2 regions of the Finegoldia sp. P1-F-LS genome follow, and region 2 is predicted to be linked to the other one. Evidence: predicted binding sites of a transcription regulator. Region 2 holds the regulator's gene; the other holds the start of a gene.
The links. The regulator HrcA, encoded in region 2, represses chaperone genes, less so after heat shock. The targets are predictions, from matches to a motif close to ATTAGCACTCNATANTATNGAGTGCTAAT.
Positions count from the first base shown of each region.

Region 1: ACU68Y_RS08845 (co-chaperone GroES) is a predicted target of HrcA. The motif match lies at 1,566-1,594, and genes of this name have one in related genera.

Region 1 covers NZ_JBRFJH010000016.1:13,515-21,951, reverse strand. Annotated here, with positions in the region: gene groL (chaperonin GroEL) at 1-1,244, opposite strand, end outside; gene ACU68Y_RS08845 (co-chaperone GroES) at 1,258-1,542, opposite strand; gene ACU68Y_RS08840 (DNA-3-methyladenine glycosylase family protein) at 1,720-2,604, opposite strand; gene ACU68Y_RS08835 (Glu/Leu/Phe/Val family dehydrogenase) at 2,604-3,869, opposite strand; gene ACU68Y_RS08830 (glycine--tRNA ligase) at 3,874-5,271, opposite strand; gene ACU68Y_RS08825 (SOS response-associated peptidase) at 5,500-6,093, opposite strand; gene lgt (prolipoprotein diacylglyceryl transferase) at 6,124-6,870, opposite strand; gene ACU68Y_RS08815 (YebC/PmpR family DNA-binding transcriptional regulator) at 6,873-7,598, opposite strand; gene nadE (NAD(+) synthase) at 7,611-8,336, opposite strand; gene ACU68Y_RS08805 (YigZ family protein) at 8,376-8,437, opposite strand, start outside.
Region 2 covers NZ_JBRFJH010000001.1:264,968-273,404, forward strand. Annotated here, with positions in the region: gene dnaJ (molecular chaperone DnaJ) at 1-416, opposite strand, end outside; gene dnaK (molecular chaperone DnaK) at 515-2,341, opposite strand; gene ACU68Y_RS01570 (nucleotide exchange factor GrpE) at 2,383-2,943, opposite strand; gene hrcA (heat-inducible transcriptional repressor HrcA) at 2,933-3,979, opposite strand; gene hemW (radical SAM family heme chaperone HemW) at 4,061-5,164, opposite strand; gene lepA (translation elongation factor 4) at 5,212-7,023, opposite strand; gene lepB (signal peptidase I) at 7,033-7,557, opposite strand; gene rpsT (30S ribosomal protein S20) at 7,680-7,943, shown strand; gene holA (DNA polymerase III subunit delta) at 7,997-8,437, opposite strand, start outside.

The sequences.
Region 1 (8,437 bases), on a different contig from region 2:
GTTCCACCACCAGCTACAATTCCTTCTTCAACTGCTGCTCTTGTAGCTGCAAGAGCGTCTTCTATTCTCAATTTTTTTTCTTTTAATTCTGTTTCTGTAGCTGCTCCGACTTCAATTACTGCAACTCCACCAGATAATTTTGCTAATCTTTCTTGTAGTTTTTCTCTATCGTATTCAGAATCAGTTTCAGGAATTCTGTTTTGGATTTGGTTAATTCTTTCTTCAATTTTTGATTGGTCGCCGTTACCATCAACAATTGTTGTTTTATCTTTTGATACATTAACTTTTCTTGCTCTTCCAAGCATATCAAATGATGCATCTTTTAATTCGATTCCCAAATCTTCTGTAATTAATTGTGCTCCAGTTAAAATGCAAATATCTTCAAGCATTTCTTTTCTTCTATCTCCGAATCCTGGTGCCTTTACAGCTACACAATTGAAAGTTCCTCTGATTTTATTTAAAACTAATGTTGCTAGTGCTTCACCTTCAACATCTTCAGCGATTATAAATAATGGCTTACCTTGTTGAACAACTTGTTCTAATAATGGCAATATATCTTGAATATTTGTAATTTTTCTGTCAGTAACTAAAATGAATGGATCTTCCATTGCTGCAACCATTTTGTCTGAATCAGAAACCATGTAAGGAGAAACATATCCTCTATCGAATTCCATACCTTCTACAACATTTAATGTAGTTCCCATAGATTTTGATTCCTCAACAGTAATTACACCATTGTTTCCAACTTTTTCCATAGCTTCTGCAATTAGTTTTCCAATAGTTTCATCTGCAGCTGATACGCTACCAACATTAGCAATCTCCTCTTTTGTAGTAACGCTGTGACTTCTAGCTTTGATAGCTTCTACAGACTTCTCAACAGCTTTTCTTATACCTTTTTGCAAAACTATAGGATTAGCACCAGCTGCTAAGTTTTTCAATCCTTCTCTAATAATAGCTTGGGCTAAAAGTGTTGCAGTAGTTGTACCATCACCTGCTACGTCATTTGTTTTTGTCGCAACTTCTTTTACTAATTGTGCACCCATGTTTTCGTATTCATCTTCAAGTTCAATTTCTCTTGCAATTGAAACACCATCATTTGTAATCAATGGTGCGCCGTATTCTTTATCTAAAACTACATTGCGGCCTTTTGGTCCCAATGTTACTTTAACTGTATCTGATAATTTATTAATACCTTCTACCATGCTTTTACGAGCATCATCTGAAAATTTAATTTGTTTTGCCATAAAATTTATCCTCCTATTCTACAACTGCTAGAATATCTTCATATTTTACTAGAATATAATCTGTATCTTCTAGTTTTATTTCTGTTCCAGCATATTTTGAGTATATAACTTTATCTCCAACTTTAATGTTGCCTTTCATTTTTTCATCTTCTTCTACTTCAGAACCAATAGCTAAAACTTCTGCATAAACAGGAGCTTCTTTGGCTGAAGAAGGGAGAACTATTCCAGAGAATGTTTTTTCTTCTTCTTTTTCTTGCTTTTTTAATACTAATCTATCGCCAATAGGTTTTAAATTCATAATATCCTCCTTCAGAAACTTTTGTTAGCACTCAAACTTGATGAGTGTTAATACTCTTATATAATAAACCACTCTTTTGTTTTTATCAAGCATATTTATCAGTGTTTAAGCAAAGATATCTGTATTTATTTCAGTTTTTATCCTTTTATGTCTTTTTTTATTATTTGATTTTAATGGTTATTTTCCAATTGTATTTTCTCTTCCATAGTAGAATAAATATTGTTGTGCATATCCTGCATATTCTCCAAACAAATCATCTGCATATTTTGCAATTAAATTCTTATTCGTTTCTTCCTTAATGAACAAATACTCCATAACTCTTTTGATCCATACGTCAACAGGAAATGTATTGTGTCTGTTGTATGAAAAAAGCATAATACAATCAGCAACTTTTGGTCCAACTCCAGGAAGCTTGATTAATTCTTTTCTCAATTCTTCATTTGATAATTTGTCGATCTCCAAAATATCAAATTCGTTATTTGCAACCATTTTTGACACGTCCACAATTCTTTTATCTCTAAATCCTACTCTGCACACTTCTCTCATTTCTTCTACTGGTACTTTTGCTAAATCTTCAGGCTTAGGAAAAGAATATAATTTCCTACCGTTAAAATCTCCCAAAAATTTTCCGTAATTTTCACAAATGATATTTACGGATTTCATAATTCTTGGTATTTGATTGTTTGCCGATATAATAAATGAAATTATAGTTGAAAATTTATCCTGATTTAAAATTCTAATTCCATCACCATATTCTAATGCGTTTTTTAAAGTTTCATTAAATGATAATTTTTCTTTTATCTTTGTATAATTAGTCTTTAAATCAAAATAATTTTCCCATTTTTTATAGTAATCTTCTTCTGTGCAGTTTTTAATATATACGTAATCTCCTACTAAACTTACATTGCAGTACATGTCCCCATCAATTGTTGTATATGACATATCGTCTTCTTTGTACCATCTAAAAGCCTGCCCACATTCAAAAATGTGGGTAGGGTTAAAAGATGATTGTTTGATTTTTGTAAGTTTTAATTCATCATCAAATTCTATTTTTGCTTGCATTAATACCATCCGCGTATTTTCATAGTATTGTTAATCTTTTTGATTGAATTTACATAAGCAGCTTGTCTCAATGTTATATTAAGTTTTTTAGATAAAGCCCAAATTTCATCAAATGATTTGTCAATCAATCGGTATTCCTTGTCTCTTACTTCTTCTTCTGACCAGTAATATCCAGCTTTGTTTTGTACCCATTCGAAATAAGATACTGTTACTCCACCAGAATTTGCTAAAATATCAGGAACAATAACTACATTTTTTTCGTTTAAGATTTCATCTGCATCCTTTGTTATAGGTCCATTTGCACCTTCTACAATGATTTTCGCTTTAATTGAATTAACATTTTCAGTTGTAATTGCATTTTCCAAAGCAGCAGGAATCAAAACATCAACATCAGCTGCGAAAAATTCCTCATTTGAAATTACTTCGCATCCTTCAATGCTAGCAAAATCTTTATCTTGTGTTTGAGAGATTTCATAGCATTCTTCAAAGTTGAATCCGTCTTCCTTGTGAATTGCAAATACTCCTCTTTGCTTATTGTATTCCATGATGTATTTGACTTTCATACCATGTTCAAGCACATATTTTAAAGTATAGATACCAACATTGCCTAATCCTTGTAATGCAACGGTCGTTTCTTCTAGTTTTTTATCCAAATTTAAAACAGCTTTTTTTGCACTTAAAGCAACCGAAAATCCTGTAGCTTCGGTTCTACCCAATGATCCACCAAATTCAATTGGTTTTCCAGTAAAAGTTCCAATTTGATTAGTACCAGTTAATTTGTTGTATTCATCAGCCATCCAACTCATGATTTTTCCGTTTGTATTAACATCGGGAGCTGGGATATCAAAATCTTCTCCTAAATATTTGTACATTCCATCTACAAATCCTCTGGATAATCTTTCTAATTCGCCTTCAGAAAGCTTTGATGGATCAACAATTATTCCACCTTTTCCTCCACCATAAGGTAAATTTGTTACTTGACATTTAAATGTCATCCATATAGACAAAGCTTTGACTTCATCCAAATTAACATCTTCTCTAAATCTCAATCCACCTTTAGTAGGACCCATAGCATTATTGTGTTGTGATCTATAACCTTTGAATACTTTCATTGATCCATCATCCATTTTTACTGGAATATTAATTTCAATTACTCTGTAAGGATCTTTCAATAATTCATAAACGCTATCGTCTAACTTTAAAATCTCACAAGCCTTTTTTATTTGATATCTTGCATTTTCCAATGGATTCAATGTTTCTGTCATATAATTAAAACTCCATTTCTTTATTTACAAATTCAATAATTTCTTCAACTGTCATTCTCTTTTGCTCCATAGTGTCTCTATCTCTGATAGTAACTGTATTATCTTCTAATGTATCAAAATCTATAGTTACACAGTATGGTGTTCCGGCTTCATCTTCTCTTCTGTATCTCTTACCAATTGAACCAGCATCATCAAAATGAGTCATGAAATTCTTAGCTAATTCATTATAAATTTCCATTGCTTTATCATTTAGCTTTTTAGTTAATGGAAGTACTGCAACTTTATAAGCTGCTAAAGCAGGATGAATTTTCAAAACAGTTCTTGTTGTGTTATCTTCTAACTGTTCTTCATCATATGCATCGCACAAGAAAGATAAGAACATTCTGTCTACACCAACAGATGGTTCTATGCAATATGGAATATATTTTTCGTTTGTAGTAGGATCCATATATTCCAACTTTTCTCCAGAGCCTTCACTGTGTTTAGACAAATCGTAATCTGTTCTATCAGCAATTCCCCACAATTCTCCCCATCCAAATGGGAACAGATATTCAAAATCTGTTGTAGCTTTTGAATAGAATGATAACTCTTCTTGAGAGTGGTCTCTTAATCTTAGATTTTCTTCTCTAATTCCTAAATTCAATAAAAATTCTTTACAGAAGTTTCTCCAGTAATCAAACCATTCTAAATCAGTTCCAGGTTTACAGAAGAATTCTAATTCCATTTGTTCAAATTCTCTTGTTCTAAAAATAAAGTTACCTGGAGTAATTTCGTTTCTAAATGATTTACCTATTTGGCCAATTCCAAAAGGAACCTTTTTTCTAGATGTTCTTTGAACGTTTTTAAAATTCACAAAAATACCTTGTGCAGTTTCTGGTCTCAAATATATTTCTGATTTATTATCTTCAGTAACTCCTTGGAAAGTTTTGAACATCAAGTTGAATTTTCTAATGTCTGTGAAATTGTGTTTACCACATTCAGGACATTTAATGTCTTCTTTTTCTATAATATCTAACAATTCTTGCTCAGATTTTCCATCTAATCCAATAATTTCTTCATTTTTTTCGTTCATGTAATAATCTTCAATTAATTTATCTGCTCTAAATCTAGATTTACATTCTTTACAATCAATTAATGGGTCGGAAAATCCACCAACATGACCTGAAACTACCCAAGTTTGAGGATTCATAAGTATAGCTGCATCCAAACCAACATTATAAGGACTTTGTTGTATAAATTTTTTCCACCAAGCTCTTTTAATATTATTTTTTATTTCAACTCCTAAAGAACCATAGTCCCAAGTATTTGATAATCCTCCATAGATTTCACTGCCAGGAAATATTATCCCTCTTGATTTACACAGGCTCACTATTTTTTCCATAGTTTTCTCTTCGTTTTTCATAAAAACCCTCCATTTTTTTGAATAATAAAAAATCCCCGAAGTAAAACTTCAGGGACGAAATGTAATTTCCGCGGTTCCACCCTAATTATGATAAACATCACTCTTAGAATTATTAGCTCCAGATTGCCGTTATAACTTGTTAATTTTCACCACACATTAACTCTCTGTATATGTTATATTATTTATCCTTCTTCGCTTTTCAATATTCATATAAATTATATCATAAAATTACAAAAATGTTAATTGACTGTCTGATAAATTTTCCAATTCTAAATCAATGTAATTTTTAAATAAAAACTCGTGAATTTCTTCATGATTTTTTCCGGTCAAATATATTTGTTCAAAAGATTGCGGCAATATAATTGGCATTCGAGTGTGGATTTCAGACATTGAACCTTTTGCTTCTGTCGTAAGCATACTAACATGTCTAATGCTCGTTTCTTGACTTTTATATTCTCTGAAAATGCCTGCAATAGAAAATATTTTTTGATTTTCAACGGTTAGTCTATATTTATCTTTATTTTTTTGATTCCACTCAAAAAAAGCTGTCGCAGGAATCAAACATCTTCTGTATTCAAAATCTTCCTTAAAAAACTTTGAAGTATAAATCTTTTCTATCCTCGAATTTATTATAGATTTTTTCATAAAATCAACATCAATTCCCCACCTCATGTAATCAAAATCGTCGCACAAAGTTAAAATTTGTTGACCCGGAAAGACTTCTTCTTTTGGTTTGAATTTTGTGATTTGTTTTTTATTGTATCTTTTTAATAAATCAAGTTCATTTATATTTAGTTCAAATCTAGAACACAAATATATCACCTCTTTAAAATGTTTAAAAAGCCAGATGATTTATTTTTCATCTGACTTAATAATTTGCTTTTTGTATTTGATTTGTAAGATTACTCCTGCAATTATAATCGCGATACTTACTAATTGGCTCACCCTTAATGCACCAATGTACAAGCTGTCTGTTCTGAGTCCTTCTACGAAAAATCTCAATATTCCGTACAAAATCATGTACATACTAGTAATTTGACCATTGAATTTCTTCCTATTCTTAAATACATACACCAATAGTAAAAATATTAGAAAATCTCCTAGTGATTCATATAAGAATGTAGGATGAACTTTTACACCATCTATTGTAATTGCCCAAGGAAGATTAGTTGGAGTACCATAGGCTTCTTTGTTAATAAAATTACCCCATCTACCAATTGCTTGTCCCAAAGCAATCGCAGGCATAAAAATATCCAGCAACTTCAAAAATTTAAGATTTTTCTTTTTACAAATAACGTAACAAGTAATAACTGCGGCAATTATTCCCCCATAAATCGCTAATCCACCACCGCGAATGTCTATGATTTCTCCTAAATTCTTGGAATAATAGTCCCATTCAAATATTACATAATAAGCCCTCGCTCCTACAATTGCAAGAGGAAGTGCCCAAACTAAAATGTCCAATATGGTATTTTCTGAAATATTTTCCATCTTGGCTAACTTTACAGCTACAACATAGCCCAAAATCACCCCTAAAGTAATCAATATTCCATACCACATTATATCTATTCCAAAAATCGAAAAAGCTACTCTGTCCATTTTTATTCGTTATCCCAATTATGACTTACTTGTTGAACATCATCACTATCTTCAAGATTATCTATTAGCTTTTCCATCTTATCGACATTTGATTCGTCGTTAATCTTAACGTAATTTGATGGTTCATAAACCAAATCAGATTTTACGAATTTATATCCTTTTTCTAATAAAGTATCTCTTACTTGTGCGAAATCTTCCATTGCTGTGTTAATTACAAAAATTCCATCATCAGCTTCAAAATCTTCTGCACCAGCATCTAAACTGTCCATCATTACTTCTTCTTCATCCAAAGAATCTGCATCGATTAATAACAGACCTTTTCTTTGGAACATAAATGATACAGATCCGTTTTGTCCAAGATTTCCGCCGAATTTATCGAAATAATGTCTAACATCTGAAGCGGTTCTGTTTCTATTATCTGTCAAGCATTCAACTATAACCGCAACTCCTTCTGGACCATATCCTTCGTAGACTATGTTTTCATAGTTTGCAGAATCTCCGTCGCCACTCGCTTTTTTGATTGCTCTGTCTATGTTATCGTTAGGCATATTTTCTGCACGAGCTTTTTCTATAACAGATTTTAAACTAGGGTTGTATTCTGGATCTGCTCCACCTTCTCTAACAGCAACAGTTATTGCTCTCGCCATCTTAGTGAATATTTTGCCTCTTCTAGCGTCTTCACTGCCTTTTTTATTTTTTATTTTACTCCATTTATTATGTCCTGACATAAAATCACATCCTTAATAATTTCTTCTATCGAATTCAAATGATTTCGCAAATTTTCTTTTATGTTCGCTTTGTTTAATCTTTTTATCAATCAAATCTTTGGATTTCGTGTTTGAATTATTCATCAAATAATCATCCAACTCTTCGTAGGTAAATCCAAACTCATCTTCATCTGTTTGACCTTCCCACAAACCAGCACTAGGTTTTTTGTTGATAATGACATCTGGAATGCCCAAAACTTTTGCCATTTCGAAAATATCTGTCTTGTACAAATTCAATAGTGGCATAAGATCAGCTCCACTATCTCCGTATTTTGTAAAATATCCAGTCATAAACTCCGAACGATTTGATCCAGATAACACCATATATTCGTTATTTTGTGCGTAATAGTACAAAGTTATCATTCTAAGTCTTGGCTTAATATTTGATGCAGCCATTTCCACAGAATTTTTTTCAAAAGTTCCAATCAAAGCATCGTAACTTTCATTAAGATCAACTTTTGTAAATCTCAAACCAATTGCTTTTGCTAATATTCTTGCATCTTCTTCGTCTTTTGGATTGCTTTTTATTGGCATAATCAAACCTAATGCGTTATCTCCAAAAGCTTTTTTGCACAAACAAGCTAACACAGCACTATCTATTCCACCACTAATTCCAAAAACAGCTCCTTTTAGATTAGCAGATTCAACTTCTTCTTTTATCCATTTTGTTAAATCTTCACATAATTTTGCGTAATTCATTTTAATCCACCCTCAAATTTTATCACAATTTAAATCATTTTAAAATATTAACTTATCATTTAAAGATGATTGATAAGTAAATTCAATCATTGTAAACTTTA
Region 2 (8,437 bases):
TTCTTGTAAGAAATCTCTTTTTTCGTTCCATTAATAGAGTCTTCAAAATCTATTTCTAATTCAACCTGAATATTTGAACCTTTTCTAGGAGCGTTAGGATTTTTTGAATATGATCTTGAACTAAATCCTCCAAATATATCACCAAAAAAATCACCAAATATATCGCCGAAATCCGAGAATCCCCCTCCTGTACCTTGATCAAACATTCTATCACCGTACATATCATATTTCTTTCGTTTTTCTTTATCACCTAGAACCTCATAGGCACCATTAATTTCTTTAAATTTATTTTCAGCTTCTGAATCACCACTATTTATATCTGGATGATATTTCTTAGCTAATCTTCTATATGATTTTTTTATTTCTTCTTGAGTTGCATTTTCATTAACCTCAAGTATTTCGTACAAATTTTTCATTATTCACCATCCTAATATACTGACTTTTCTATTTTACTAAAAGATATAAAAAAATCAAGGGGTAAGAATTTTACCCCTTTTTTTAGATTTTTTAATCATTATTTATTTTCGTCGTCATCAACTACTTCATAATCAGCATCTACTACATCGTCATCTTTTTTTGCTTCTTGTGAGGCTCCTGGTTGTTGAGCATTATTTTCATATAGTTTAGAACTTAATTTGTACATTTCTTGAGTTAATTCATCAGTTTTAGCTTTAATATCTTTGTTATCTCCAGAATCTAAGATCGATTTTAAAGCTTCTATCTTTGAATTAATATCAGATTTTTCATTTTCTGAAACTTTGTCACCCAAATCTTTAATTGTTTTTTCAACTTGATAGATTACAGATTCAGCGCTATTTTTAGTTTCAATAGTTTCTTTTTTATTCTTATCTTCTTCAGCATATTTGCTGGCTTCGTCAACTTTTCTCTTTATTTCATCATCGCTCATTTTTGTTGAAGATGTGATAGTCATAGCTTGTTGCTTTCCAGATCCTAAATCCTTAGCACTAACATTAACAATACCATTTGCGTCAATATCAAATGTTACTTCGATTTGTGGCACTCCTCTTGGTGCTGCAGGAATTTCAGTTAAGTTAAATTGTCCTAACAAAGTATTGTCAGCTGCCATTTCTCTTTCGCCTTGAAGAACTTTGATTTCTACAGAAGTTTGACCATCAGCAGCAGTTGTAAATACTTGTGATTTTTTTGTTGGAATAGTAGTGTTTCTTTCAATTAGTTTAGTGCAAACGCCACCTAATGTTTCAATACCTAATGACAAAGGTGTAACATCAAGTAATAATAAGTCTTTTACTTCACCTGTCAATACACCACCTTGTAAAGCTGCACCAATTGCTACACATTCATCTGGATTGATGTCTTTTTGTGGATTTTTTCCAATTAATTTCTTAACAGCTTCTTGAACGGCTGGTATTCTTGTAGAACCACCAACTAGTAGTACTTTTTCTATATCATTGTGACTTAATCCAGCATCTTCTAATGCTTGTCTTACTGGTTTTAAGGATTCTTCAACTAAATCAGATGTTAATTCATCAAATTTAGATCTTGTAATATCCATATTTAAGTGAACAGGAGTTCCATTTACTGCAGAAATAAATGGTAAGTTAACATTTGTAGAAACTCTTGTAGATAATTCTTTCTTCGCATTTTCTGCAGCATCTTTAAGTCTTTGTTTTGAAGTAGGATCTTTTCTTAAATCTACACCGTTTTGTTTCATGAATTCATCTGCTAGATAGTTTAATAATTTTTCATCAAAGTCATCTCCACCTAGTCTGTTGTTACCACGTGTAGCTAATACTTCAAATACTCCATCTCCAACTTCAAGAATTGAAACATCAAATGTACCACCACCTAAGTCATAAACCATAACTTTGTGTTGATCAGTTTCTTTATCAATACCATAAGCCAACGCAGCTGCTGTAGGTTCGTTGATAATTCTTTTTACGTTTAATCCAGCAATCTTACCAGCGTTTTTAGTTGCTTGTCTTTGAGAGTCTGTAAAGTATGCAGGAACTGTAATTACAGCTTCTGTAACTTCTTCTCCTAAATAGCTTTCAGTATCAGCTTTTAATTTTTGTAAAATCATCGCCGAAATTTCTTCTGGTGTATAATCTTTTCCATCAATATTTACTTTGTATTCAGTACCCATTTCTCTTTTAATTGAAGTGATTGTTCTATCTGGGTTTGTAATTGCTTGTCTTTTTGCTGTTTCTCCGACTAATCTTTCACCATCCTTAGTGAACGCTACAATTGATGGAGTAGTTCTATTACCTTCGGAGTTAGGAACTATAACTGATTCTCCACCTTCCATAACTGCTACTGCTGAATTTGTTGTACCTAAATCAATACCTATTACTTTACTCATTATAAAATCCCCCTTTAGATTTTTATCTATATTAAAAATTCTTATTTACTAACCTTGACCATTGCAGGTCTAATGCATTTGTTATTCAAAATATATCCTTTTTGGAATACTTCTAGTATCTTATCTGATCCTTTATCACTTTCTTCAGTAATAACTGCATGATGATAATTTGGATCAAATTTGTCTGAACAATCTACTTCTTCTAAGCCAAATTCCTTTAATGATAGAAGCAAGTTATCTCTAATTAACTCTATTCCACTAGAAAACTCATCTTTTTCTTCCTTACTATTAATAGCTCTGTCTAAATCATCTATTATAGGTAGAATTTTCAAAATTAAAGACTCATTAGCCAATTCAATAGACTGCTGTTTTTCTCTATTTGTTCTATTTTTATAATTTATAAAATCTGCTTGTAATCTTTTTAAAGAATCTTTTAAATCCTCTATTTCAGTATTTACTACCTCATCTTTATCAAGATTAATTTCTTCTTCTATAGAATCATTGTCGTTTTTATTAGTATTTTTTATTCCTAAGTCGTGTTCTTCGTTTGTTGTATTATTTGAAGAATGACTTGTTTTCATATTTTCTTCATTATCTTTCATAATAATCCCCCCTAATAATTAATCCGTTAATTCTTCTCGATAATTTAAACATAGCTTCTATTGATAGTTCATAATTCATTCTCATGGGAGCTACGATAGCTATAACACCGATATTGTTTTTATTGAAGAAATAAGAACTTTTAATAATTGTATTTTCAACAAGAGTTTGTTCATTATTCTCATTCCCAATTTTAATGTCTAAAAAATTATCTGAAGAATTTAGAATACTTACAATTTTATCTTTGTCTTCAAGGTACTCTATTATGCTTTGAACTTTGCTTAAGTCATTGTATTCACTATATTTGAAAATATTTGATAAACCTTCAACAGAAACATACATAGAAGATAACTTATCTTTTTCATTTTCAATAATTTCGGTAATCGCTCCTTTAAAAAGATCATTATACTTATATTTTGAAGAAAATTCGTCTAAATTATCATAAACTTCATTTAGGTTTTTCCCTAAGAAAAGTTTTTTTAATAGAAAATTTATCTTAATCAATTCGTTTTGTTCAATGATTTGCTCTGATGAAATTACAGTATGATTTAAATCACCAGAATCATATAAAGTTAATAATACATAATTATATTCACTGATTGGAAGCAACTCTATGTGAGATAGACGCATCTTATCTGATTTTTTTAACATAGAAATCACCGGATACTGGGTTATCTCAGATATGAATTGTGAAGAAGATTTAATTAATTTTTCTGGTTCAACAATTCTTTCATATGGCTTCCTTATAGACATTAATGAAGAACTAGATTCGTCACTTTTATACAGTTTATCCAGGATATAATCTACATACAATCTGAAAGCTTTTTGCGATGGGATTCTTCCCGATGAAATATGGGATTGTACTAAATATCCTAAATCACCTAAATCGCTCATTTCGTTTCTAATTGTTGCTGGACTAAATCCTATATTATAATTTTTCGATAAAACACGTGATCCAATTGGTTGAGCTGTCTTTATATAATTATCTATAGTAGCTAGTAAGATATTAAATTTTCTTTGCGTTAAATGCTCATTCAAAATCTCACCTCTTTTTTGTTAGCAACCTATTACCTTGAGTGATAATAAAATTATACATCACGATTACTACTATGTCAAGTGTTAAACTAAAATATCTATAAAAAAAGTATTAGATACGAAAAATCCCTGATCTGTAAAGCTTAAATGATTATTTTCTAATGTTAATAATCTTTCTTTAATCCACTTATCTATCATGTTTTTGTTATTCTTATATAAATCTATGTCAAACTTTCGATTGTATTCTGTTAAATCTAATCCTTCTTTTAACCTCATATTAGTTATTATAAATTCAAATTCTCTCTTTTCTAAATCAATATTCTCTGAAAAATTTATTGGCTTTTGTTCATTTATTATTTTTCTCTTATAGTTAGGATAGAAAAACTCATTGGTATATCTTTTCTGGTTAATATATCCAGATGAAGATAATCCAAACCCATAATAATTTTCATCTTTCCAGTAAATTTTATTATGTTTGGATTCAAAATCGTCTTTTGCAAAATTTGAAATTTCATAGTGATTATAATCTTCTAATCCTTTACAAATTTTTACATACATTTCATATTCGATATCGTTATTTCTATTGATATCTTCATAATCTTTATAAAATTTAGTTCCTGGTTCTAGAATCATGTTATACCAGGATACGTGATTTGGAGCAAGTTTTCTTATATAATTAAGATCATTGTCCAAAGATTCTAAAGTTTGATTTGGAAATCCGAATATTAAATCAATTGAAATATTATCAATATATTGTTTAATTATCTCAAAAGATTTTAAAACATCTGTTACTTTATGTCCTCTTCCTAAAAATCTGTTATATTCATCATTGAATGATTGAACACCCAAAGATATTCTATCTACACCAATACTTTTATATGATTCTATTTTTTCTTTTGTGACAAATTCAGGATTACATTCAATAGTAAATTCCTTTATTTGTAAATCAAAACTCTTATTTAATAGATTGTATATTTCTTTAATATATTTTGAATCTACAAGATTGGGAGTTCCTCCACCTATATAAATGGTATCTATCTTCTCATTTGGATTTTTGTAAATAGTTATTTCTTTCTGTAGTAATCTAAAGTATTCATCAACTCTATTATATTGTTTTGTCATGGTTGAAAAATCACAGTAATTACATTTATAGTCGCAAAAAGGTATGTGAATATAAATTCCTTTCATAATTCCTCCTACAAAAATAAGCCAAACTTTCGCTTGGCTTAATAATTTTAATTTCCTTCATCGTATTTTAATACTGATAAGAAAGCTTCTTGAGGAACATCTACACTACCTACAGACCTCATTCTCTTCTTACCTTCTTTTTGTTTTTCTAAAAGTTTACGTTTTCTAGTTATATCTCCGCCGTAACATTTAGCAAGTACATCTTTTCTGTATGCTTTAATAGTTTCTCTTGCTATTATCTTGTTTCCTATAGCTGCTTGTACAGGAATTACAAATTGATGTCTAGGTATTTCATCTTTCAGTTTTGTTACTATTTTTCTAGCTCTTTCATAAGCCAAGTCTTCATGTACAATAATTGTTAAAGCGTCGACTTTTTCTGAATTAATCATTATTTCAAGTTTTATTAAATTTGATTTTTCATATCCAATTAATTCATAATCTAATGATGCGTAGCCTCTAGTTTTTGATTTTAATGCGTCATAGAAATCATAAATCACTTCATTTAGTGGTAATTTATACTTTATAGTTACTCTCTTTTCGTCAAGATATGTCATATCTATGAAAGTACCTCTTTTGCCTTGACAAAGTTCCATGATTACTCCTACATAATCAGTAGGTGTCATAATTTCTGCATGAACAACAGGTTCTTCAACATAATCTATTTCAGTCTCTTTTGGGAAATTCGTAGGATTTTGGATCTCTATTTCAGTGCCATCTTTTTTATGAACTTTATAGATTACGCTTGGCGCAGTAGCAATGATATCTAGGTCGAATTCTCTATCTAGTCTTTCTTGAATGATTTCCATGTGTAATAGTCCTAAAAATCCACATCTCAATCCAAAACCTAATGCTATTGACGTTTCGTTTTCAAATGTTAAAGCCGCATCATTAACTTGTAACTTTTCTAGAGCATCTCTTACAGAATTAAAATCTTCTCCTTCAGCTGGATAAATACCACAATAAACCATTGGCGTCACTTGCTTATATCCTTCCAAAGGTTTATCAACAGGATTGTTTTTATCAGTAATAGTGTCGCCCACTCTTGCATCCTTTACATTCTTAATGCTGCAAACAACATATCCAACATCTCCAGCACTGATTTCATCAGTGCTTATCATTCCAGAAGAAGTATATCCACATTCAGTAACTTCAAATGTCTTGTTTGTAGACATCATTAATATTTCTGATCCAGGTTTTATGCATCCATCAAAAACTCTTACATAAACAACAACACCTTTGTAAAAATCATAATAAGAGTCAAATATTAATGCTTTTAAAGGTTTATTTTCATCGCCGATTGGAGCTGGAACATTTTTTACAATATCTTCTAATACATCTACAATATTTATTCCTTCTTTAGCGGATACTGCAGGAACATTTTCAGCATCTAATCCAATAATATCTTCTATCTCTTTCTTTGCAAAATTAATGTCAGCACTCGGTAAATCAATCTTATTAATCACTGGTAAAATTTCTAAATCTTGATCAATGGCTAAGTATACATTTCCAAGTGTTTGTGCTTCTACACCTTGAGTTGCATCAACAATTAATACAGCTCCCTCACATGCTTTTAATGATCTGCTAACTTCATAAGTAAAGTCTACGTGACCAGGAGTATCTATCAAATTAAGTATATATACGTTATTATCTTTTGCTTTGTAAAACAATTTTATGGCTTTTAATTTGATTGTTATTCCTCTCTCACGCTCTAAATCCATGGAATCTAAAACCTGTTCACTCATTTCTCTATGAGTAAGCATACCAGTTTCTTCAATTAATCTATCAGCTAAGGTTGACTTTCCATGATCTATATGTGCAATTATTGAAAAATTTCTTACGTATTTTTTATCATATTTCATTTAAATCTCCTAAATCGAACCAATTTTATCAACAGGATATAGTCTAAAGAAAACAACACCAAGTATGTAATCTTTTTTTATAGGTCCAATATACCTGCTATCATTGTAACTACCAAGCTCTCTATCATCATTTATGACAAAATATTCGTCATCATCTAAAACCCATTTATTATTATTCAACTTCTTCGATTGTTGTAATAAAATATATGGTTCATATATTTTTTTCCCATTTATAAATATATCATCATTTATAATTTCAACGGAATCTTTTGGTTTAGCAATAACTCTTGCGATACAAATTTTTGAATTTTTTTCATCATAATACTCAACTATATCAGTATTTTTTATGTATCCAGTTACCTTATTCAATTTATTAATTAGTAAAAAATCTCCTGAATTCAGTGTTGGACTCATGTTAGATGTTTTTAAAAGTTGCGTTTCTAATATATAAGTTTTGATTACAAATACAACAATAAATGCTATAAATATTGTAAAAAGTATATTTGATAACTTGCTATTCATAAATTTCTTCATATTATCACCATTCTTTACCAACCTATTATAACATAATTTGCGAATAATGTTCTAGATTACTTGAAATAATTAAATCTATAGTGTATAATAATAACACTGTTCAAAAATAAAGGAGGGATATTATGGCAAATATTAAATCAGCAATTAAAAGAATTGATGTAACTAAACTTGAAACAGCTAGAAATAAATCTAAAAAATCAGCTATCAAAACTTTTATTAAGAAATTTGAAGCAGCGATTGAAAAAAACGATAAAGAAGATGCTACTAAATTATTTAACTTAGCAACTAAAAAGATTGATCAAGCCGCAAGCAAAAACACAATTTCTAAAAACAGTGCAGCTAAAAAAATTAGCAGAATGGCTAAAGAATTGAACAAATTAGCATAATAATAATGTAAAGGATCCATTACATTATTTAAAGGTTGAATTAAATTCAACCTTTATTTTTTTGCTAAAATATCGCATATACTATTTTCAATATAATACTTTGAGTTTAAAGTATTAGATTTTAAAGTTATTTCTATTTCGTACATTTTATGAATAGCAAATCTTAATTGATCATATCTCCAAATTTTAACAAAATTTTGAATTTTGTTTAGCTCATATGATGAAATTTTTAACTTTTTTGTAATTTCATTTGGAGATACTTTTAAACGCAACAATTCTTTTAAATATAATAAATTTCTAAACAGTCTAATAATCATATGAAGTGTTTTAAAACTATCTGATGTATCATTTATCAGTAAATCTAAATAGTATATTGTCTCAGATAAATTTTTCTGTGCTATTGAATCCGTTAAATCAAATATATTTTTATCATACTGATTTATTAAAGAATTCAAATCTTGTTCTGTTATTTCTTCTTTTTCTAAGTTTTTAAA